3 regions of the Planococcus sp. NCCP-2050 genome follow, and region 2 is predicted to be linked to each of the others. Evidence: a T-box and tRNA genes for the amino acid it is inferred to sense, from the RefSeq annotation. Region 2 holds a T-box; the other regions hold tRNA genes.
What was found. A T-box is a leader RNA that pairs with one kind of tRNA and senses whether it is charged. The one in region 2 lies ahead of argS (arginine--tRNA ligase), so its partner is inferred to be a tRNA-Arg.
Positions count from the first base shown of each region.

Region 1 (4,258 bases), on a different contig from region 2:
TCTGGAAGATTTAGCGATCATCTCGGAAGGTTTCCAGTTCCATCATGATATTGACAAAAAATTAATTGAGAAGAATTGCTGCAAACGTTCTTATTTAAGAGGCGCTTTTTTAGCTGGAGGATCGGTCAACAACCCCGAAACTTCTTCTTATCATTTGGAAATCTACTCGTCTTATAAAGACCATGCTGATTCCTTGGTGGAGCTTATGAACGAATTCCATTTGAACAGCAAAACCATTGAGCGAAAAAAAGGCTTCATCACGTATTTGAAAGAAGCTGAAAAGATTGCAGATTTCCTCAGTCTGACCGGCGCACATTCAGCTTTGCTGAAATTCGAAGATGTCCGGATCATCCGTGATATGCGAAACAGCGTAAATCGCCTGGTCAACTGCGAAACAGCCAATCTGAACAAAACCATTGATGCTGCATTGCGGCAAGTTGAAAATATCCGTTTTATCGACAATATGATCGGCATCGACCAGCTGCCTGAACGGCTCCGGGAAATTGCGCGCTTGCGCGTTGAATACCAGGATGTTACCTTGAAAGAACTAGGGGAAATGGTATCGACCGGAAATGTCAGTAAATCGGGCGTTAATCATCGTCTGCGCAAAATCGATGAAATTGCTGAATCGCTGAGAAAAGGAGAAATGATCGGCCGGTAGCACCGTCCGTTCTTTCATATAATTTTTTAAAGAGTCTAGTCAGTTTTAGAGGAGGATCAGCATGGTTGAAAAACAAGTGGAAGTTCAATTGAAATCCGGTTTGCAAGCAAGACAAGCAGCTTTGTTTGTTCAGGAAGCAAATCGCTATAGTTCAGATGTGTATCTTGAAAAAGATGATAAAAAAGTAAATGCGAAAAGCATCATGGGCATCATGAGTTTAGCAATCAGCAAAGGCACAACAGTGAAAATTTCGGCTGATGGCAATGATGAGCAAAATGCAGTGGAGTCATTAGCAGGTCTAATTGAAAAAGAAGGATAATGAAAAAAGCTTGCAGCCGGTATCGGCTGCAAGCTTTTATTCGTTTAACGCTTATTTTTCTTCCAACATTTTGTTGCGCGTGATGATTTGGTCAACGAGGCCGTATTCAAGCGCGCGTTCAGCAGTCATGAAGTTATCGCGGTCCGTATCTTTTGAAATCACTTCGAGCGGCTGTCCAGTACGTTCAGCTAAAATTTGGTTTAATTTTTCGCGAAGGTGCAAGATGCGTTTTGCAGCGATTTCAATTTCTGTTGCTTGTCCTTGAGCACCGCCAAGTGGCTGGTGAATCATGACTTCAGCGTTCGGAAGCGCATAGCGTTTGCCTTTTGTTCCAGCTGCTAGCAAGAAAGCGCCCATTGAAGCCGCCATACCGATGCAGACTGTTTGAACATCCGGTTTGATAAATTGCATAACATCGTAGATTGCCATACCGGCAGTGATGCTTCCGCCTGGGCTATTGATGTAGATGGAAATATCTTTTTCTGGATCTTCCGCTTCAAGGAATAGAAGTTGAGCGACGATTGAGTTTGCAACGTTATCATCGATTCCGCTTCCCAACATGATGACGCGGTCTTTCAAAAGGCGAGAGTAAATGTCATATGCACGTTCGCCTCTGCTCGTTTGTTCAATTACTGTAGGAATTAAGTTCATAAGATAGTTCCTCCTCATAATAGATAGTATCTAGCTATGCTGAAAAATTCATTTCAGCTGTATTAATATCATACACATCTTGGTCAATGAAGGTCAAATCTAACGAATTGCAAAAATCAACTTGAAATGTTTTTTTGTTATGGTTATAATAGAAAAGTCGTTAACGACCATTTGCCCTCGTAGTGTAATGGATCACACGCAAGATTCCGGTTCTTGAAATGGGGGTTCGATTCCCTCCGAGGGTATCCGTTGCCGCTCGTCCCACTTATTATTGTGGGACGAGCGGCTTTTTCTATTTCCTGAATGAATGCAAGGGCTAGTCCAGCAGAGAATTTCGAGGAGCCTCAATAAAGATGTTCGCCAAACAAGTTACTTAATTATATTATGGGTGAATAGTATAATAGCTTCACTTGAGAATTTAAAATGAGAAGAGGGAAAGCGATGATTACTTTATACACCCGTCCAAATTGTGAACTATGCGAAGAAGCGAAATTGATGTTGGAGCTTGTCAAAGAAGACTTTCCGCTAGAGTACCAGGAAGTCGATATTGAAAGCGACGAACAGCTGCATGAAAAATATATGGTGATGATTCCGGTTCTTGAAAAAGAAGGCGAGCTCCTTATTTACGGAAGAATCGGCTACGTTGAACTATTGGAAGCGTTAGAATTTTAACGCTTCTTTTTATTTGCATTTTTTTAATGGGTTCGGTAGAATGTAACTAGTGGGACGGAAAAATATTGAGTGGGACGAAAATTGTCCAGCTTGAAATGGAGTGAATCAATGGATCCATTAACGGAAGCGAAGAAAAAGCTGATGCCGGAAATGACCGATCTCCTAAAAAAACGTTATCAAATTCTTCAAACCATCCAGATGGAAGAGCCGATTGGCAGGCGTACGCTAAGTGAACTTGCGGGAATGACAGAACGCGACATCCGGAAAGAAACGGATCTTTTGCGAAGCCAGCAATTAATAGAAGCGAAAACTGCCGGTATGGCGATATCGCCGCAAGGATTGGAAGTGCTGGAGGCATTAAAAGAATTCATGCGTGAAATGTCCGGCTTATCCAATATGGAAAAGCAGCTAAAAGTAATTTTAGGGATTTCACAAGTACTGATATTGCCCCAGGATAGCGACGATATTCCAGCAGTTAAAACAAAAATCGGCAAAGAGGCCGCAAGGCTATTAGAAATGAAGTTCCCACTTCATAAAAAAATTGCAGTGACTGGCGGCAGTACGATGGCTGCAATCTCAAAAGAGATATCTTCCGAAAAGCGGGATCGTTCGCTGCAATTCATTGCAGCACGAGGCGGCCTTGGGGAAGACGTACTTCATCAGGCAAATACCATCGCTTCTCTTTTTGCGGAGAAGACAGGCGGAGCGGTCAAAACGCTTTACTTGCCGGACCATCTCAGCGCAGAAGCTTATGAAATGATGATGCGTGAACCGGTCATCAAAGAAATGATGGAGTTGTATGATGAGACGGACGTCGTAGTGCATGGAATCGGCAATGCCGAGGAAATTGCGCTGCATCGCAAATCATCGCCGGAAGAAGTGGAAATGATCCGAAGCGGCGGAGCGGTCAGCGAAGCATTTGGCTATTACTTCGACAATGAAGGAAATGTTGTTTATCGCATCCGAACTGCGGGAATCCAAATGGAACAGGTCCAAAAAGCGAGAGCCATCTTGGCTGTTGCGGGAGGACGATCAAAAGCGAAAGCGATTCTTTCTTATTTCAACATTGCACCGAGACAAACCGTGCTTATAACGGATGAAGGTGCAGCACGGAAAATAATCGAATTAACTACAAAACAGGAGGAATTTTAAATGACTTTAAAATTAGCGATTAACGGATTTGGACGTATTGGACGTATTGTATTCCGCCAAGCATTGGCAAACGAAGAAGTGGAAGTTGTTGCAGTAAACGATTTAACAGATGCTAAAATGTTGGCACACTTGCTTAAATACGATTCAATCCACGGCACATTGGATGCAGAAATTTCATCTGAAGGCAACGACTTGATCGTAAACGGCAAGAAAATCCATGTTTACTCTGAAAAAGATCCAGCGAACTTGCCATGGGCAGAAAACAACATCGATATCGTCATTGAATCTACTGGATTCTTTACAAATGCTGACGATGCGAAAAAACACATCCAAGCAGGCGCTAAAAAAGTTATCGTTTCAGCTCCAGGCAAAAACATGAAGACGCTTGTAATGGGCGTTAACCATGAAAGCTACAACCCGCAGGAAGACGATGTGATTTCAAACGCTTCTTGTACAACAAACGGCTTAGCTGGAATTTCTAAAATCTTGAACGACAAATTCGGCATCAAAAAAGCGATGATGACAACAATCCACTCGTACACAAACGACCAGATCTTGTTGGATTCTCCGCATAAAGACTACCGCCGTGCACGTTCTGCAGCAGAATCGATGATTCCGACAACTACAGGCGCTGCAGTAGCCGTAACAAAAGTATTGCCAGAACTTGAAGGCAAATTAGACGGAATGGCAATCCGCGTTCCAACTCCAAACGTTTCATTGATCGACTTAGTGGCTGAGTTGGAAACAGACGTAACAGTAGAAGACGTAAACAACGCGTTAAAAGAAGCAATCGACAAAGACGA
Region 1 is NZ_BRCX01000006.1:90,070-94,327, reverse strand. It holds gene whiA (DNA-binding protein WhiA) at 1-661, shown strand, start outside; gene NFU07_RS15855 (HPr family phosphocarrier protein) at 723-980, shown strand; gene clpP (ATP-dependent Clp endopeptidase proteolytic subunit ClpP) at 1,032-1,631, opposite strand; tRNA gene NFU07_RS15845 (tRNA-Arg) at 1,805-1,876, shown strand; gene NFU07_RS15840 (glutaredoxin family protein) at 2,073-2,303, shown strand; gene NFU07_RS15835 (sugar-binding transcriptional regulator) at 2,412-3,455, shown strand; gene gap (type I glyceraldehyde-3-phosphate dehydrogenase) at 3,456-4,258, shown strand, end outside.
Region 1: it encodes a tRNA-Arg, which carries the amino acid that the T-box ahead of argS (arginine--tRNA ligase) is inferred to sense. The anticodon was not compared.

Region 2 (4,258 bases):
AACTATATGGAAAAGCGCTATGCAGACTATTTGTAAGAAATTTAAGTGAAGGACAAAAAATGCCTGAAACGCCTGTTGACCAACACAGCGTTTCAGGCATTTTCGTTTTCAGTTTTCCGGCATACACATCACTTCCCAAAGATGGCCGTCGACATCCTGGAAACTCCAGCCGTACATATACTCATCGTCCATCTTGTCATTTGAAGCTTTGCCGCCTGCTTCAATTGCCAGTTGAACCATTTCATCCACTTCCGCTTTGCTGTCTGCAGAAATGGCTACGATCACTTCTGTAGCAGCTTGAGAATCCGCTAACTGCTTTTTCGTGAATTTCTGAAAAAACGGTTCCACCAATAACATGACATATATATGGTCTCCAACAATCATACACGTCGCATTTTCATCGGTCATTTCATCATTAAAGCCAAAACCGAGTGCAGTAAAAAAGTCGATTGATTTCTGCAAATCCGTCACCGGCAAATTGACATAAATCTCTTTCGCTTTTCTGGCCACTTTATCCCTCCTTTCCCATTTCATCAATTCACTCCTTTTATTCGCCGAAAACCATTCGATTCCTTTATTTTCACATCTGTTCAGGCGCACCGATGCCAAGCAGCCTTAACCCTTCTTTCAACACGATGGCTGTTGAAGAAACCAAAGCCAATCTGCTGTTCAATTCCGCATCTTCTTGGAGAATTTTCACTTGGCTATAATATTTATTGAAATCCTGAGCCAATTCAATCAAGTATTTAGCGATTGCTGAAGGTTCGTTGTAATGGAAGCTTTTTTCAATGATATCCGGGAATTCGAGCAGCCGTTTCACCACTTGCCAGCTAAACGGATCGTCCAGGCCTTCAACCTCTCCATGATGGCCTCCCGCTTTTCGCAGGATCGAACAGGCGCGTGCGTGCGTATACTGGACATACGGTCCTGTTGCGCCTTCAAAACGAAGCATATCTTGAAGCGAAAATTCCACATTCGTCATCCGTTCGTTGCGGAGATCATGGAAAATCACCGCTCCGACGCCAACCATTTCAGCGACTTGCTGCTTGTCTTTCAGCTGGGGATTCTTCTCTTCAATATTTTGCTCAGCCAGTTGAATGGCTTCTTGCAGAACTTTTTCCAGAAGCACGAGGCCGCCTTTTCTGGTCGACATCTTTTTGCCGTTTTTCAAGATAAAGCCGAACGGAATATGCTCCATTTCTTCTGCAAAGGAGAAGCCCATCTTTTTCAAGGTGTAAAAAACTTGTTTGAAATGCAAAGTCTGTTCTTGGCCCACCACATATAAGGCTTTAGCGAATTGATAATTCTCTTGGCGATATAATGCGGCTGTCAAATCCCGCGTGGCATATAATGTGGCGCCGTCTGATTTTCTGATTAACAGCGGAGGCATGCCTTCTTCCGACAAATCCACCACTTCAGCCCCTTCGGAAGCACTCAATAAATTCTTTTCGGCCAATAGCGCAATGGTATGCTGCATTTTATCGTTGTAAAAAGCTTCGCCGTTCAATGAATCAAATGAAACGCCAAGCAGTTGATAAATCTTATTGAATTCCTGAAGTGATTCGTCTTTGAACCACATCCAGAGCTGGTTTGCCTCATCGTCGCCGTCTTCTAATTTCTTAAACCAGCTTCTTGCTTCATCGTTTAACGTGGGATGCTTTTCTGCTTCCTGATGAAATTTCACATAAAGTCCCAATAATTCCTTGATGGGCTGTTTTTGCACAGCATCTTCGTCGCCCCAATGCTTATAAGCCACGATCAATTTGCCGAATTGTGTGCCCCAGTCTCCCAGATGGTTGATTTTCACCGTTTGATAACCGCATTTTTCAGCAATTTTTGCCAGCGAATTCCCGATGACGGTTGACCGTAAATGCCCCATCGAAAAGGGTTTCGCAATATTTGGGGATGAAAAATCGATGACGATATTTTTCTTTTTGCCGAACTCATGCTGTCCGTAGGCGTTTCCTTTCATCTTAATTTCTTCGATCACGGCTTTACTTTCCACTTTCTTGTGGAAAAACGCATTTATGTAGGCACCGTCTGCTACGATTTTTTCAAAGGCTGAATGGCTGATACGCTGTGCTAGCTCTTGTGCGATTTTGGGAGGTGCTTTTCTCATCATTTTTGCTAAAGCAAAACAAGGAAATGCCAAATCGCCCTGCTCTTCGAATTTCGGCTTTTCGATTAGCTGCTGGATTTCGTTTAAATTCAATTTCCCTTCGATTTTTTCTTCAATGGCCTCTGCAAACTCTGCTAAATTTTTCATTTTCTCTCTCCTTTTTAAAAACAATAGAAAAATCCCGCCTCTAAATATATTTAGAGACGGGATTCCCGCGGTACCACTCTGATTGCCCTAACAGGCCAGCTTGAAAAAGATAACGGATTCCTCCGACTGCACCCTACTTTCATTTCAGGGAGTTTCTCAGAAGTGCGCTTCATTTTGAATTCGGCTATCAGGCTTCCACCATCCCTGACTCGCTAAAGCTTTCTTCAAAACTACTCTCTTCATCACAGAATTTTTGGTTATTTTTGTTATTCTAAGCGAAAACCGGAAAAGAGTCAAAGCTATTTTGAATTTTTTTGATTTATGCCTTTAAAGAATCTACGTAGTTTTTAGCATCCAACAAAGACAAACCATGGGACTCTCGCGCCATTTTAATGGCTTCGATGTCTTTTCCTTGAGCCAACAGCTCGCGAAGTTCTGAATCGAATTTCGGATCTTCAACAGGCTCGCCTTTGCGTAAAGCATCGATGGTTTTTTGCATTGCTGCCATTCGCTTTTCCATCGCCTTAAACCGTTCATTCACGGATGAATAAAGTAAAAGCATAGCTGCCAACACAACTCCTATAATCAGTAAGTTCATTTCCAATCCCCTTTCCATTCTCTAAAAGCATTTTCACAATAGTTTTTTGCCTTTTTCATAAAATTCCATCCGTTCATTTTCCGGCACAAGTGCGCCTCCTGTTGCCCAGACGATATGCACAGCTTTCGATTCGTCTATCCCGTGCTTCTGCAAATAATCGGTTTTCACCAATTCCATTGGTCCCTTTAATCCTGCAGCTGCTGAAGGTTCGATGAAAATCTCTTCGCTGTCAGCCAAAAGAGCCAGCCATTTGAAGAGATCATTATCTTCAATCGTGTAGACGCCACTGACAAGATGCTCGCTAATGGAAGAAGCGAAACTGGATGGGCGCCCTACTGCTAAACCATCCCCTTCCGTCCGGTTATCGATGCCGAAATCCTGAACGCTGACCTTTTCTTTTTCACCGGTGGCCAAGCCGATCAAAACAGCCGGCGAATGCGTCGGTTCAACGAAAAAGCAGTGGACCGCATCTCCAAAAACCTGTTTCAGGCCGAACGTGATGCCTCCTGGTGCTCCGCCTACGCCGCAAGGCAAATAGACGATTAAAGGATGCTCTTCGTCAACTTGTACATTCGCTTGTTCCAATTGATCTTTTAACCGAAAAGCCGCAACACTGTATCCGAGGAATAAAGGCTTTGACTTTTCATCGTCCACAAAATAAGCATGGGGATTTTTTCGCGTCTGTTCCCGGCCTTCCGTAATGGCTTCACTAAAATCACCTAAAAATTCATGGACGATTGCGCCTTTTTGCCGAAGCAATTCTTTTTTCCAAGGCTTCGCATCTGCCGACATATACACAGAAGTCTGGAACCCAAGCTTTGCCCCGATGATGCCGATGCTCAATCCCAAATTCCCTGTTGAACCCACGCCGATCGAGTACCGGCTAAAAAAATGAGTAAATGCGTCACTCAGGAATTTTTCATACGAATCATTTTCAGCTAAAAGCCCCGCATCCATTGCTAAATTTTCTGCATGCTGCAAAACTTCAAAAATGCCGCCGCGCGCTTTCACCGATCCTGCGATCGGCAGTTCACTGTCGCATTTCAAATATAAAGCGCCTTGTACTTGTGCAGGACTCCGTCCATTTAAGGCATTTTTCATTTCAGTTATTTCGCGGAGCGGCGATTCGATAATGCCATCTCCTGTTTCAGGAAAAGCTTTTGCAAGAAATGGTGCAAACCGCACCCATAGTTGAGCAGCTTGCTCCATGTTTTCCTTGGTTACAGCGAGTGGAGGGAGCTCCTCCATTTTTTTTAGTTTCGGATTTTGCCAGAAGAGCGGCTCCAAAGACATCGCTTGGTCCAATACAGGAAAGCGCCGCTGCCACTCTTTGAGTTGCTTGGGGGTAAAAGGCATGGTTTCATCCCTCCTTATTGTTTAGACCATAACAAAAA
Region 2 is NZ_BRCX01000001.1:595,347-599,604, forward strand. It holds gene NFU07_RS03045 (amino acid ABC transporter permease) at 1-36, shown strand, start outside; gene NFU07_RS03050 (VOC family protein) at 109-510, opposite strand; gene argS (arginine--tRNA ligase) at 581-2,266, opposite strand; T-box leader at 2,316-2,521, opposite strand; gene NFU07_RS03060 (hypothetical protein) at 2,586-2,864, opposite strand; gene NFU07_RS03065 (D-serine ammonia-lyase) at 2,898-4,220, opposite strand.

Region 3 (4,258 bases), on a different contig from region 2:
GACGGTGGCAAAAGAGATCATCAAACTTTTGCCGAACGAACAGATTTATTACATAGGGGACAATGCCAGATGCCCGTATGGACCCCGTTCTCTCCAAGAAGTCCGTAAATTCACATGGCAAATGGCTGAGGCCTTAATGAAAAAGAAAATTAAGATGCTGGTGATCGCCTGCAATACAGCGACGGCTGCTGCGTTGAATTCATTGCAGAAAAAACTGCCGATTCCTGTGATCGGGGTAATTTTCCCTGGTGCGAGAGCTGCGATTAAAACATCACACAGCAAAAACATCGCAGTTCTTGGAACCTTGGGGACGGTGAAAAGCGGCGCTTATGAAAAAGCGATCAAATCGCTGGTTTCATCTGCCCACGTGGTCCAACTGGCATGTCCACGGTTCGTGCCGCTTGTGGAGAGTGATGAATATGAGGGGGAATTTGCACGGACAATGGTGCAAGATACCCTTTCCCAGATTGAAGAAGAAGAATTCGATACGGCAATTTTGGGGTGTACCCATTATCCGTTGCTGCAAGGATTTATCGAGGAAGTTTTCGGGGACGGCGTAAAAGTATTGTCTTCTGCTGAAGAAACGGCAAAAGATGTCGAGCGGCACCTGAGATACAAAAAACAGCTCGCTGACCGGCAAAAGCCGCCAACCCATCACTTTTATACATCCGGTTCCACACCGATCTTTACTTCGATTATTGAAAAATGGCTAAGCATTGATCATCCGTTGATCCACTCTATCCGATTTCCAAAAACCTGATGGCTGAGCTATCGGGTTTTTGGCTGTAGTAAAGGAAATATGGTAAGCTATTTGAGCAAATACAAGGAGGATTCTCATGACAAGAATTGATGAAAGAGCAACAAATGAACTGCGTGCGGTGCAGATGGAAGCGGATTATTTAATCCATCCGGAAGGATCTGTATTGATTACGGTTGGCCAGACAAAAGTGATTTGTACAGCGACCATTGAAGACAAAGTGCCGCCATTTTTGCGCGGCCAAGGAAAAGGCTGGATCACGGCGGAGTATTCCATGTTGCCACGTGCCACCAATAGCCGGAATCGCCGGGAAGCTTCTGCTGGGAAAATCAGTGGACGGACGATGGAAATCCAGCGTTTAATCGGCCGTGCTTTGCGTGCTGTCGTAGATTTGGAAAAGCTGGGTGAACGGACTTTATGGATCGATTGCGACGTTATCCAAGCAGATGGCGGGACACGTACAGCTTCAATCACTGGAGCGTTTGTGGCAATGGTAATGGCTATTGGGAAATTGGAGCTTCCTGCATTTCCGGTTACTGACTTTTTAGCAGCGACTAGCGTGGGCATCGACAGTGAACTTGGAGCTATCTTGGACTTGAATTATGTAGAAGATTCTTCTGCACAAGTCGATATGAATCTTGTAATGACTGGAGCCGGCCATTTTGTGGAACTGCAGGGAACTGGGGAAGAGTCGACGTTTACGCGGACTCAACTCAATGAACTTCTTGACCTTGGTGAAAGCGGAATCCAGCAATTGATTGAAAAACAAAAAGAGGTACTAGGAAGCTTAGCGCAAAAAATCGGAGAAGAGGTGAACTCAAACTTATGAAACAAGTAATTATTGCGACGCAAAACAAAGGAAAAGCGAAGGATTTTGAAGCCCTTTTCGGACCGCTTGGATACGAGGTGTTAACGCTTCGCGATGTAGCAAAAGACATGGACGTTGAAGAAACAGGCGTAACGTTCGAAGAAAATGCCATTCTTAAAGCGGAAGCGGTGGCTGAAGCCCTTCAAACTACAGTGATTGCAGACGACAGCGGCCTGGAAATTGATGCGTTAAACGGGGAGCCTGGGGTCTATTCAGCACGCTATGCCGGTGAAGCGAAAAGCGATGAAGCCAATATTGAAAAAGTATTAACGAAATTGGAAGGCGTGCCTGAAGAACAACGTACAGCACGGTTCCGCTGCGTCCTCGCAATTGCCTCACCTGATAAGGAAACTGTTACCTATTCAGGATCGTGTGAAGGAATGATCCTTTCTGAACGGAGAGGCGGCCATGGTTTCGGATACGATCCGATTTTCTTCGTGCCAAGTGAAGGGAAAGCAATGGCTGAGCTTCTGCCAGAAGAAAAAGCAGCGATTTCCCACCGGGGCAACGCACTCCGCGAATTGGAGAAAGCAATGCCGAAATGGCTGGATAACGGCCAATAAAATAAAAAGAAATAAATTTTAATGTTTTTTTAAAATAGCATTGACTTTTCTTGAAATCATTTCTATAATTAAAATTGTCTTTCAGTTGAAAAACGCAGCCCACTCAGTGGTGCTGAGTTTGAAAACGAAGAAAGCCATGTCCCAGTAGCTCAGCTGGATAGAGCAACGCCCTTCTAAGGCGTCGGTCGGGCGTTCGAATCGCTCCTGGGACGTTAACTTATTCGAAATGATACATAAGAAAAAGCCGGAAGCCATTCGCTTCCGGCTTTTTCTATTGAATGGACGAATTTGAGCCAAATACTATTATGATTCATATAGTAATAGAGAGGGGCACAGTATGTGAGGACCAGCGATATACGACTCCGAAATTCAGAGAGAGTCCTGTTGTTCAATCTGTTGATCCAAGACTTTATTTAGAAAATAGCTGGAGCCACCCATGAGTCTCATTTTCAGTCTCCTTACGTTGTTCCGGATGAAAGTGCAAAAGATTGAGAAGCTTTTATAAAAAACATAAAGATGAAAAAATGGAAATAGTTTTTTGTTTTCCTGTATACTCGAATTAACATAAAACACATAGAGGAGGCACCTCTCATGAAGAAGCCATTACAAGTCCTTGCTTCAATTATGCTTGCAGGAACATTATTTCCGGCATCAGTATATCCGGTGTTTGCTGAAACGGATCTGCCGGAAGAAAGCCAAGAAGATACATATGAACCGTTGCCGCCGTTAGAGACGGGAGAGGGATTCACGAATTATCGAGACGCGAATGGTACGATATACGCTCATGCAGTCTGGTTTGTGACAACTAGCGGCATTGCCCATGGATTCTCATACGACTATTTCGGGGTAAACGAACCGATTAAGCGCGTGGATGCAGCTATGATTCTCGGAAATTTCGTGTATGTCGAAGATACAGATGTACCCAAAGCAGCTTTTACAGACCTTCCACAGCGTGCAGTAAAGACAATTTCCATTTTAAAACACCACGGTATTCTAAATGGAAAAAGCAAAACCAAATTCGGCCCGAACTTGAACATTACGCGAGGTGAAGCGGCAATCATGCTTCATAACGCGCATAAAGAGGTGTTTCCGCCAACCGAAGAACTCGACGGCAAGCTTGTGTTCAAAGATGTTTCCGGCCGCTATAAAGAAGCTGTGCATGTCTTGTCAGAGGCCGGAATCATTAAAGGGAAAACGGCCGGCAGATTCGGCACAGATGAACCGTTGACAAGAGGTCAAATGGCCTTATTGATTGAACGGATTTATGAATACGATGGGCCGCTTGGAGCAGAAGACAAACAGGAATATCCGGCAGAAGAGAAGGGCCTTTCGATTTCCGCAGATAAACAGTCGTATGATACCTATTCCGATAAAGTGATAAAGATCATTATGGGAAATACAGGACAACAGAATTACCTTCACCGTCCGGAATATTCACTGCAAAAGCAAGTCGGAGACAAATGGTATGAAGTTCCTTACAGCAAATTCGTCGATTTTTATACGATCATGGAAGAGCTGGAAGCTGGCGAGAAACTTGAATTAACACTGGAAGTTGATTCACCCCGCTATCAAGCGCCGCTGCAAGATGGGTTTTATCGGATCGTCCAAGAATTTTACCCGGAAAAACAGCCTGGTTCAGTCAGTATTGCAGCCAAATTCTCAATTTGGGAATAAAACAATATTTTTAAAACCTTGCAGCTTTTAAAGCGGCAAGGTTTTTTATTTATTTGTCCATAATGTGAATCCCTTTCCGAAAAAAATATGAAAAACGTGAACTCGAGTTCATGTTTTTCTTCCGGATATGTTATTCTGTATAAAGAGGTGAGAAAATGCCACATGAAGACCTTGTTGGAAGTTTTCCGACTTCTCCTAAACAATCACGGTCAAAACAAAAAAAAGAAGCCTTAATTGCCAGTGGCAAGGAATTATTCAGCCGAAAAGGGTTCGACCAAACCACTGCAAAAGAAATTGCGGCCCATGCACGTGTCGCGACTGGAACTTTTTATCGCTACTTTTCCGATAAACGCCAACTCCTGATGTCCTTGATCGAAAACCAATTGGATTCGATGA
Region 3 is NZ_BRCX01000003.1:174,881-179,138, forward strand. It holds gene racE (glutamate racemase) at 1-760, shown strand, start outside; gene rph (ribonuclease PH) at 837-1,586, shown strand; gene NFU07_RS12430 (XTP/dITP diphosphatase) at 1,583-2,188, shown strand; tRNA gene NFU07_RS12435 (tRNA-Arg) at 2,327-2,400, shown strand; gene NFU07_RS12440 (S-layer homology domain-containing protein) at 2,780-3,862, shown strand; gene NFU07_RS12445 (TetR/AcrR family transcriptional regulator) at 4,018-4,258, shown strand, end outside.
Region 3: it encodes a tRNA-Arg, which carries the amino acid that the T-box ahead of argS (arginine--tRNA ligase) is inferred to sense. The anticodon was not compared.